Regions from separate parts of the Pseudalkalibacillus sp. NRS-1564 genome, predicted to be linked through region 1. Evidence: riboswitches for the same ligand, from Rfam matches in the RefSeq annotation. Region 1 holds a riboswitch; each other region holds the start of a gene.
The links. A riboswitch is a leader RNA that binds a small molecule or an ion and turns the genes downstream of it on or off. The one in region 1 is predicted to bind cyclic di-GMP.
Positions count from the first base shown of each region.

Region 2: linked by a shared signal. The riboswitch ahead of ACIFPW_RS18215 (anti-repressor SinI family protein) and the one ahead of ACIFPW_RS01860 (amidase) in region 1 are both predicted to bind cyclic di-GMP.
Region 3: linked by a shared signal. The riboswitch ahead of ACIFPW_RS12040 (HD-GYP domain-containing protein) and the one ahead of ACIFPW_RS01860 (amidase) in region 1 are both predicted to bind cyclic di-GMP.

Region 1 covers NZ_JBITPM010000004.1:69,110-72,394, reverse strand. The annotation lists gene ACIFPW_RS01865 (HelD family protein) at 1-1,698, shown strand, start outside; cyclic di-GMP riboswitch class I at 1,863-1,949, shown strand; gene ACIFPW_RS01860 (amidase) at 1,992-2,894, shown strand; gene ACIFPW_RS01855 (YwbE family protein) at 2,951-3,145, opposite strand; gene ytzI (YtzI protein) at 3,123-3,285, opposite strand, start outside.
Region 2 covers NZ_JBITPM010000040.1:57,788-61,072, forward strand. The annotation lists gene egtB (ergothioneine biosynthesis protein EgtB) at 1-225, shown strand, start outside; gene ACIFPW_RS18210 (thioredoxin family protein) at 488-802, shown strand; cyclic di-GMP riboswitch class I at 1,291-1,379, shown strand; gene ACIFPW_RS18215 (anti-repressor SinI family protein) at 1,405-1,542, shown strand; gene ACIFPW_RS18220 (glycine--tRNA ligase) at 1,924-3,285, shown strand, end outside.
Region 3 covers NZ_JBITPM010000022.1:26,691-29,975, forward strand. The annotation lists gene ACIFPW_RS12035 (FAD-dependent oxidoreductase) at 85-1,521, opposite strand; cyclic di-GMP riboswitch class II at 1,657-1,740, shown strand; gene ACIFPW_RS12040 (HD-GYP domain-containing protein) at 1,752-2,393, shown strand; gene sda (sporulation histidine kinase inhibitor Sda) at 2,452-2,619, shown strand; gene ACIFPW_RS12050 (aldo/keto reductase) at 2,825-3,285, shown strand, end outside.

The DNA.
Region 1 (3,285 bases):
ATTGTGATTCGAGATAAAGAACTTCAGCGAGTCGTAGACACCTATGTAGAAGATAGCGATGATTTAAGTGGCTCAGATGAATTTCTTCTATATCGTCTGAGTGAAAATAAAGATAACCGTCTCCGTGACATCGTATCAACAATACAAACAAAGCAAAATGATATTATTCGTGCTGAGCGATCGACGCCACTTATCATACAAGGAGCAGCAGGAAGTGGTAAGACAACGGTTGCGCTTCATCGATTAGCTTTCTTACTATATGAATACAGAGATACCATTCAAGCGGGTAAAATGATTATCTTTGCACCGAATAGGATGTTTCTTGATTATATTTCAGGAGTCCTTCCGGAGCTAGGTGTAGGGGGAATTCAACAATCTACTTTCACAGATTGGACAATAAAAACGATTGAAGAAAAGATTACGATTGATTCATCTGGACACGACCTCAGAAAGTGGTTTGGGAAGAGTCGATTCGATTTTTCAATTGCAGAAGGAAGAGTAAAAGGATCACTGACATTTAAAAAATGGATTGATCAAGCTATACATCGTTATAGCAACTCAGTCGGTCCGGTTGGCTCCTTTCACCCATTTGAAGGAAGAGAGCTTTCAGAAACGAAGATCGAACAATGGTTAAAAGACCTTTCTGCATATCCTGTTGGCCGTAAACGCGAAATGATGATGAATCGTTTTAAAATTTGGATAAAAGGTGAGATCAAATCGGTAGAGGGAGACCATTTAAAGAAAGAATATCGCAAACTAGCAAACGATCAGCTGAAGAATTATTTTAAAACATGGCCGAAGCAAACTGCTCTTTCGTTCTATCAATCACTTTTTCAATCGAATGTTCCTAGCTACATAACACAGTCAGAAAGAGCAGATGTTATAAATGAAGAACTTGTGCTGGAAACGGCAAAGCGAATAAAAAAGAAGAAATTATCGCCGGACGACCTTGCCCCTCTCCTTTACATTCAATATCAATTGAACGGTAATGATAAAGAACATAGGTTTCAGCATATTGTAATTGACGAAGCTCAGGACTTTTCACCTTTTCAACTGGCGCTTCTGAAAGAAGTGAATCGAAGTCAATCTTTTACAATATTAGGGGATTTGGCACAGGGCATTCATTCATATAAGGGCATTCATAGCTGGGAAGAATTTAGAGTGCTTTTCAACGGTAAAGACCTTTATATGGAACTTGAACAAAGTTATCGATCGACTTTAGAAATTATTGAATTTGCGAATGAAGTGATAGCTCATGCGGATATACCGGTTCAACTGGCTGTGCCAATTTTTCGAAGTGGAAAGAAAGTCGAAATAAGCAAAATAGATAAGAAGAGGCATGTTAGTAGCTTGATAAAATCAGCTAAAGAAATGCAAGAGAGAGGTATGAATACAGTAGCGATTGTTGGTAGGAGCGAAGAGGAATGTCATGATTTGTATGGCAATCTTAGTAGGTATGATGAGAAGTTGCATCTCATTACTGCGGATGATCGATCTTATGAAGGGGGACTATCAATTGTGCCAATCTATCTTACTAAGGGATTAGAATTCGATGGAGTTATATTGGCAAATGCTAACGAAGATAATTATAGTCCACATGCAACAGATGCGAAATTACTATATGTAGGATGTACAAGAGCATTGCATGAATTAAAACTCTTTTATATTGATACTCCTTCACAATTGCTACCAGTTTAATCAAACGTTTGTTTAAAGGTTACCTTTGCTATTTCATACCATGAAATGATGGATTGTTAGTACATTCAAGTATTAGTACCATTAAGCATTTTCTTCACACACTCTATAAAAAAAGCTAAACTCTTTATTATTTATTGCCGATAATAAAAGTAGTTGGAATATAAAACTGAAAAAGGCAAACCTGTTGAAAAGCAGGGACGCAAAGTTATGGGCCTGCCCGCATGAATGCGAATGGTTGCCAAACCGCCAGGCTCCTTTTTGAGCTCTGGGTTGAAAAAAAGGAGAGCGTACATGTGAAGAATGTATCGGTTGCTGTTGGAATTCTCTTTTTTATACTGGGCTTTTTTGTGCAGATGATGGTTGTGCCTGTGGGGAAAGCTGAGGCGGTAGAAATGGACACTTCTCTTGCTACATGGATTTGGAACACAAGGGACATTGAAACGAAATCAAATGACATCCTTCAGTTTATGGAAGAGAAACAAGTAACAGATGCTTACTTGCAAATAAATCGTTCAGTGATGGCATCTTCTTATGAATCATTTATTGAAAATGCGACATCCAAAGGTATTCGTGTACATGCTCTAGATGGGGCACCAAATTGGGCTACAAGAAATGGTGCTACATATCAGGCGAACTTATTTAACTGGTTGGATTCCTATCAAGCTAATGCGACAGAGAATCAAAAGTTTAGTGGTGTTCATCTTGATATAGAACCTTATCTTCATTCTGGCTGGACGAATAGTTATCAAAAAACGATTTCTTTCTATCAAGACCGTTTATCAGATGGAAAGACTCGTGCGACGAGCCTAGGATTATCGTTTGGTGTCGACACTCCTTTTTGGTTTGACGAACAATCTTACAACAATCGGTATGGATCGGGCAATTTAGCTGAGTGGATTATTCAAACGGCGGATGTGACTACATTAATGGCTTACCGTGATCGTGCTGATGGTGCAAATGGAATTGTTGCTCTTATTAGTAATGAGATAGCTTTAGCTGAAAAATATGGCAAGAAAATCTCCGTTGGTGTAGAGACAGGGCAAACGTCAGAAGCTTCCTACATTTCATTTTTTGAAGAGGGAGAAGCAGTCATGACAGAGGAACTTCTCAAAGTAAAGACTGCATATGAGTATTCCTCTTCAGTACAAGGTTTTTCCATACATTATCTTGATAGTTGGATGGCGTTAACACAATAATAAAAATGAACCCCCGGACTGAAAATCAGCCGGGGGTTCATTTTTATGAGTTCAGCTTAGGATAAAATCGATTTGACGCGACCAACCTGTCCATCTTCCAGACGTACTTTGATACCATGCGGATGGGTGGGGGATTTAGTCAGGATATCTTTTACAACACCTCTTGTCGTTTTCCCTGAACGCTGATCTTGTTTCAAGACGATATCTACAGTTTTCCCTGGTTCTATATTACTTCTGTTCTGTCCGTTCATCAGTAACCTCTTTCTCTGTCGCTTCGTTATGCTGCTCCTCAGGCAACGGGTCGACAGTATGTTTGACACTGTATCCTTTTGATACAGCCATTCCAAAAGCAGCGGCAATGACAATCGTCATAATGACAACGACGATGACT
Region 2 (3,285 bases), on a different contig from region 1:
GATGTGTGGGAATGGACGAAAAGTCCTTATATGCCTTACCCTGGTAATAAACCGCTTGACGGGGCGTTGGGTGAGTATAATGCAAAATTCATGAGCAGTCAGATGATTCTAAGAGGCGGATCATGTGTTACCTCCGTATCTCATATTCGTCCGACTTATCGAAATTTCTTTGGTCCAGATAAACGCTGGCAATTTACCGGCATTCGTCTTGCAGATGATAAGTAATCATTAAAAACTTCGCAATGGATCAGAGCTATTTGAAGAAATCACATAGCCAGAAGAATACTATCCGACTCGAACAGAATCTTAAAGAACTTAAACTGTTAGCAGAGAATTCAGGTTTCACACCAATGAAAACATGGACCGGTCAAGAACAGCTTTTCAGTTTGTACTATCTTAGTGTGAAATAACGTAAGCTTTCTTACAGACATTCAATGATTATTTCGATATAATTGTTAATGAAGATATAGGTGAAGGAGAGATAATCATGAAGAAGATTGAAACAGCTGATTCTTATCAGTCATTCATTAACAATAATGACGTATCCATTCTTAAATATGAAGCAAACTGGTGCCCGGATTGCAAGCGTCTTGACTTTTTTATTGATGATATAATGAATGCTCATCATGAAAAACAATGGGCTCAAATCGATATTGAACAATTCCCTGAAATAACAGAGGAAAATGATGTCATGGGTATCCCGAGCCTTCTTGTCTATAAAGACGGCAAAAAGATTGGTCACTTGCATAGTGCGAATACCAAAAATCCAGATCAGGTGAAAGAATATTTAAGTCAATTTTAAATAAAAGAGAAGGTTGCGAAGGCAACCTTCTCTTATTTTGTTAGAACATATTCAATGGACCCGTCGATTAATGAATGAACAAATGCAACTGTATATCCAATGCTAAGGTAAGTAGAGAGTGTCTCACTACAACGTGGATGTAATGGTTCTGTTGGGGCATGAATACTTTTATACATGGTTTTTACGGTGCTAGAGATGGGTTCACAACGAAGTAGTACAACATGTTTACCGCTCCAAGCGGTACTAATGTGATTTCTATGCATATCACTCTTCCTTTGCGAAAAATATATTCAGGGAATACAGTTAGGATATGAGTGAAATCGTAGGATGTTAGAAGTAGAAATGAAAATTTAAAAATATTTTGAATTTTCATCGAATAACTGGTATATTAGTAGCATATAACGTCAAACTTCTCAATAATCGCATCGATTCACTAAAAAGTTGTGTGTTTTGTAAGTTTATGGTCGGAATGTGTCATTTCTGAATTCTCCAGACAAGGGCAAACCATCCTAAAGGGTGGGACGCAAAGACACAGGTCTAATGTTGGTTCTCCAACGATGACGGCTGGTCCTCCTGGAAAACCCATGAAGGAGGAGAAAAGAATGACCATGGCTAAACCTAAGCCTAAGAAGGTACTTGATCAAGAATGGGTTATTCTCATGAGGGCTGCCAGGGAACTTGGATTGAAGAAAGAAGAGGTACAGGCATTCTTAAGACAACACAAAAACCGACATCTATGAATATACATAAATGCATGACGACCTATAAGGTCGTTTTTTTGTGATAAGCTTTGATGAAAGCAAATACGGTGTGAAATGAATAATCCTTGACTTTAGGGCAATATTTTTTGTATCATATGTCATATCAATTGCATACATAAACCATACTAACTATGAAGGATAAATAGTAGTCAGAATAACCTTGATTTTAGCGATTCGGGGACGGTGGAAGCCCGAACGAGGTCTGATGAAACGGCAGTCTGGAGTTACGTTTCTCAAAGTGGATGCCTTATTTGCATCAACTAGGGTGGAACCGCGGGTGCATAAGCTCTCGTCCCTGGACATTTTTTGTCCATGGATTGGGAGCTTTTTATATTGATTGAGAAAAAAGGAGAGAATGACATGACAATTTCAATGGATCAGATCGTTTCAGTATCAAAGCACAGAGGATTTATTTTCCCTGGTTCTGATATTTACGGTGGACTAGCAAATACGTGGGATTATGGACCACTTGGTGTAGAACTTAAGAAAAATATTAAAGATGCATGGTGGAAGAAGTTTGTTCAAGAATCACCTTATAACAGTGGTCTAGATGCCGCCATTCTAATGAATCCAAAAACGTGGGAAGCTTCAGGACATTTAGGTAATTTCAATGATCCTTTAATTGATTGCAAAAGCTGTAAAACACGTCACCGTGCAGATAAATTAATTGAGGACGCTCTTTCTACTGATGAAGATGACATGATTGCAGACGGCCTTTCATTTGAAGAAATGGAGCGTTTGATGAAAGAAAATCATATTACTTGCCCGGAGTGTGGCAGTGAAGATTTCACAGAAATTCGTCAATTTGATCTTATGTTTAAAACCCATCAAGGTGTAACAAAATCGAGCACGAGTGAAATTTACCTTCGCCCAGAAACGGCGCAGGGAATCTTCGTAAACTTTAAAAATGTTCAACGCTCTATGCGTAAGAAAGTGCCTTTTGGTATTGCACAAGTTGGAAAAAGCTTCCGGAATGAAATTACACCAGGTAACTTTACATTCCGTACTCGTGAATTTGAACAAATGGAGCTTGAATTCTTCTGTAAGCCAGGTAACGAACTAGAGTGGCATGAGTATTGGAAAGAGTACTGCAAAAACTGGCTTCTAAATCTTGGTGTAAAAGAAGATAGCATCCGACTGCGTGAGCATGCAGAAGATGAACTGTCGCATTATAGTAATGCAACAACTGATATCGAGTACAAGTTCCCATTTGGCTGGGGCGAACTTTGGGGTGTTGCTTCTCGAACAGATTACGACTTAAAGCAGCATATGGAACATTCCAATGAAGATTTCACTTATCACGATCAACAAACAGGTGAGAAGTATGTACCTTATTGCATTGAGCCTTCACTTGGTGCTGACCGCGTCACTCTTGCTTTCTTGATTGAAGCATATGAAGAACAGGAGCTTGAAGATGGCACAACTAGAAGTGTGATGCACTTCCATCCAGCGATCGCTCCGTTTAAAGCTGCTGTATTCCCTCTATCTAAGAAGCTTTCTGAAGAAGCGCGTGCTGTTCATGCGGAACTTTCGAAATACTTTATGATTGATTATGATGAGGCTGGCTCAATTGGTAAACGTTACCGTCGTCATGATGAAGTTGGTACACCGTACGCCATTACATTTGATTTTGATTCTGTTGAAGACCAACAAGTGACGATTCGTGACCGTGACACAATGGAACAAAAGAGAATGCCGATTTCTGAACTGAAAAGCTTTCTT
Region 3 (3,285 bases), on a different contig from region 1:
TCTAAAGATAAAATGTTGAATTTTGATACGTACTGTTTCAATCTTTCCACATTCTGTTCACTATCCGCTAAAGCTACATAACCATCAGGCCGGATCAGGTACAGCGCATTTTCCTGCAATCCTTTTTTTCGTCATTGCTTTTTCAAAGCTAAACTCATATAGAGCATATCCAGATACCCTGGCAAAATCCTTAACGGCTTCATTTGCCTGGCCGTATACGTGAAGCTGCCAATCCATTAACTTAAGTGCATCATAATTATGGCATGAATTTGTTTGAATCCATGGCAGACGATCTCCACCATGAACTTTCCCCGCTGTACCATCACTAAGTTGACTGTTGCGATAATGAATGTTGATTTGAGAAAGCCTTCTAAAGGCTGCTTTTCGAGCAATTGAAAAGGAACGAAGCGCAAATGGAGCCACGTTCGGTATAACGATTTTGCGCAGTAATCTGCTCGTCATGTGATCGCCTATAATAGAAGTAAATGCTCGATCTGTTGTATCGATTAGCGTTCTCGCAAAGCCAATGCGCTCCTTTTCAAACGTATCAAGAATAGCTTCATCCGCTTTCTGAAGCAGCACTGCGGCTAGCTTCCACGCTAAGTTCACCGCGTCCCCAATCCCGGTGTTCATGCCCTGTCCGCCAGCCAGGCTATGAATGTGTCCAGCATCTCCGGCAATAAAGGAACGTCCTTTTCTAAAGTGACTGCTAACGCGATGATGGACTTTGTACGTTTGGAACCAGTTCACATGCTGAATCGTTAAGCCTGTTCTCTGCTCGATCAGCGACTGGAAATCCTTGAACGCAACTGAGCTTTGATCGGTTAAATGGCGAGGAACTATTCCAATAATCCGCTCCATTCCCGTGCTTCTAACTGGCATGAACAGGTAAAAGGTGTCAGAATCTAAATACACATTTAAACTACTTTCAGATAACTGGCCGGTGTTCGCTTTAACATCTGCCACAAAAAACAGTTCCTCATACGTTCCACCTGGAAAATCAAAAGCAAGTTCTCTTCGAACGGTACTGTGTGCTCCATCACACCCGCATATATATGAAAACTCACTCCGCTCTTCCTTATTATCTTTTTTAATAACGGCTTGAACATGGTCCCCTTCATCCATAAATGAAACCAACTCTGTCTTCCATTCTACCTCAACGCCTTCGTCGGCTAATTTGTTAATTAGCAGCTGCTCGTGATCATCTTGCGGATAGCTTAGGGCAAATGGGAAAGGACTTAATCCTTTTCCAAGATCGTGAAAATTGATGTTGGCTTTTGCTTTCATTCCTTCTCGAAATTGGATAGACTTCACTTTAATCCCCCGGTGGATGACTTCTTCTGCGAAGCCCATTTGGTTATAAAATTCTAGGGTTCTAGCGTGTACAATTAGCGCACGCGATGCTTCTCCGGGTCCCTCATTTTTCTCGATGATCCGAAATGAAACTCCATATTTCGCTAGGTGGAGTGCTAATACAAGACCCGTAGGACCTGCGCCAACAATTAGTACGTCAGAATTCATTTCCCAATCTCCTTTCATTGGCGTTCCAAATAAAAAAACTGAAAAATCAAAGAAAACAGTTAACAAATTCACCTTTTTATGGTATTTATTATATAAGTATATCCTTATGTCAAGATACCTCAGTAAGAGAACCACAAAAAAAGAGAATGCGATGAACTATCATTCTAGCCTGGGCACTTGAGTGATAGGGAGCAAGTAGTGCAACCGGCTCCTTAAAAAGGAGAATGAACATGGAAAAGTGTACATTGTACGGGCACGCTAATTTATTTTCATCACACACACTGCGAATGATGGAACTCCTAAGACGTCACGACCCTCATAGCTTTCTCCATTCAGTACAAACTACGAGCTACTTCATTGATTTCTGTTTGCATTACAATTTCCGATCACTGTTGAAACGGCGCTTTCTTGAGTCTGTTTTGCTACATGACATCGGTAAACTACTTGTCCCAACAGAAATTCTTCAAAAAAAGAGCCCACTAACCCTTTATGAGAAAGAGTATGTCGAGCGGCATCCAGAGTTTGGAATAGAGCTACTTAATGATTTTCCAGAGATTGATATTGAGCCGTCTCTTATACTAAATCATCATGAGAATAGCGATGGTACTGGCTATCCTTATCAATTACAATATGAGCAAATTCCTCGATCTGTTTCGATTCTTCGAGTCATCGATAGCTTCATTGCGATGACGTCTGATCGAGCTTATCGTCCAAAACGTTCTGACCAATCAGCCATTCATGAAATTAACGTTCATCGGAATAACTTCTATGAGCCATCCACTACCTCCTTGTTTATCTCTTATTTGGAAAAACGGCTAAAAGGGAAAAAGGTTCTGCTTCATTATTTTGATTATGCCAAACGTCAAAATTAAGCAGCGCTATTCAATAACCGTTTAAACAAAACCAAATACAATAGGGAGGGCGAATAGATTGCGACTCTTATCAACTAAGGATTTACTAATTGCATTTTGTGATGCGTATACTCTTCAATTAGATGAAGCTTTTATTGAAATGTTAACGAGCGAAATCATCCGAAGAGGCATCAATCCTCCCCAAACACGTACGGAGTGTTACGAACAAATCGCCAATTTCACTTGATGAGACAGCCTCTCATGACGCTATATAAAAAAGCTTATCTGGTCACAACTGGCCAATAAGCTTTTTTTGATAAATTTAATTGATTTCATCTCCCTTCACAAATAAATTTACTGTTAATACGCTTACATATGTTTGCATTTTTTAGGAAGTGGTAGATTTAAAGTGAGATAAAAAAGTTAATTATTATTGAAAGGAATGATCTTTGTTGAAGGAATCAATCCCAGAACTAACGTTGAATGATGGTCTTACACTACCCGCTATCGGTTTCGGTACTTACTTGCTAAATGGAAATGAAGGCGCAACTGCAATTAATAGTGCGATTGACGTTGGCTATCGCCTCATCGATACAGCTTACAATTACGAAAACGAAGGAACCGTAGGCGAAGCCATTCGTCGAAGTACAGTTCCTAGAAATGAACTGCGCGTCACTTCTAAATTACCAGGTCGCTATCAAGAATATAAGAAAGCTGTTACAGCCATTCAAGAGTCGTTATATAGAGCCAACCTGGATTATTATGATTTGTACCTCATTCACTGGCCGAACCCTAAACAAGGTCTTTATCCAGAAGCTTGGCAAGCTTTAATTGACGCTAAGAAATGGGGACTCATTCGCTCGATTGGCGTATGTAATTTCCTTCCGGAGCATCTAGAGCAATTGGAAAAGGA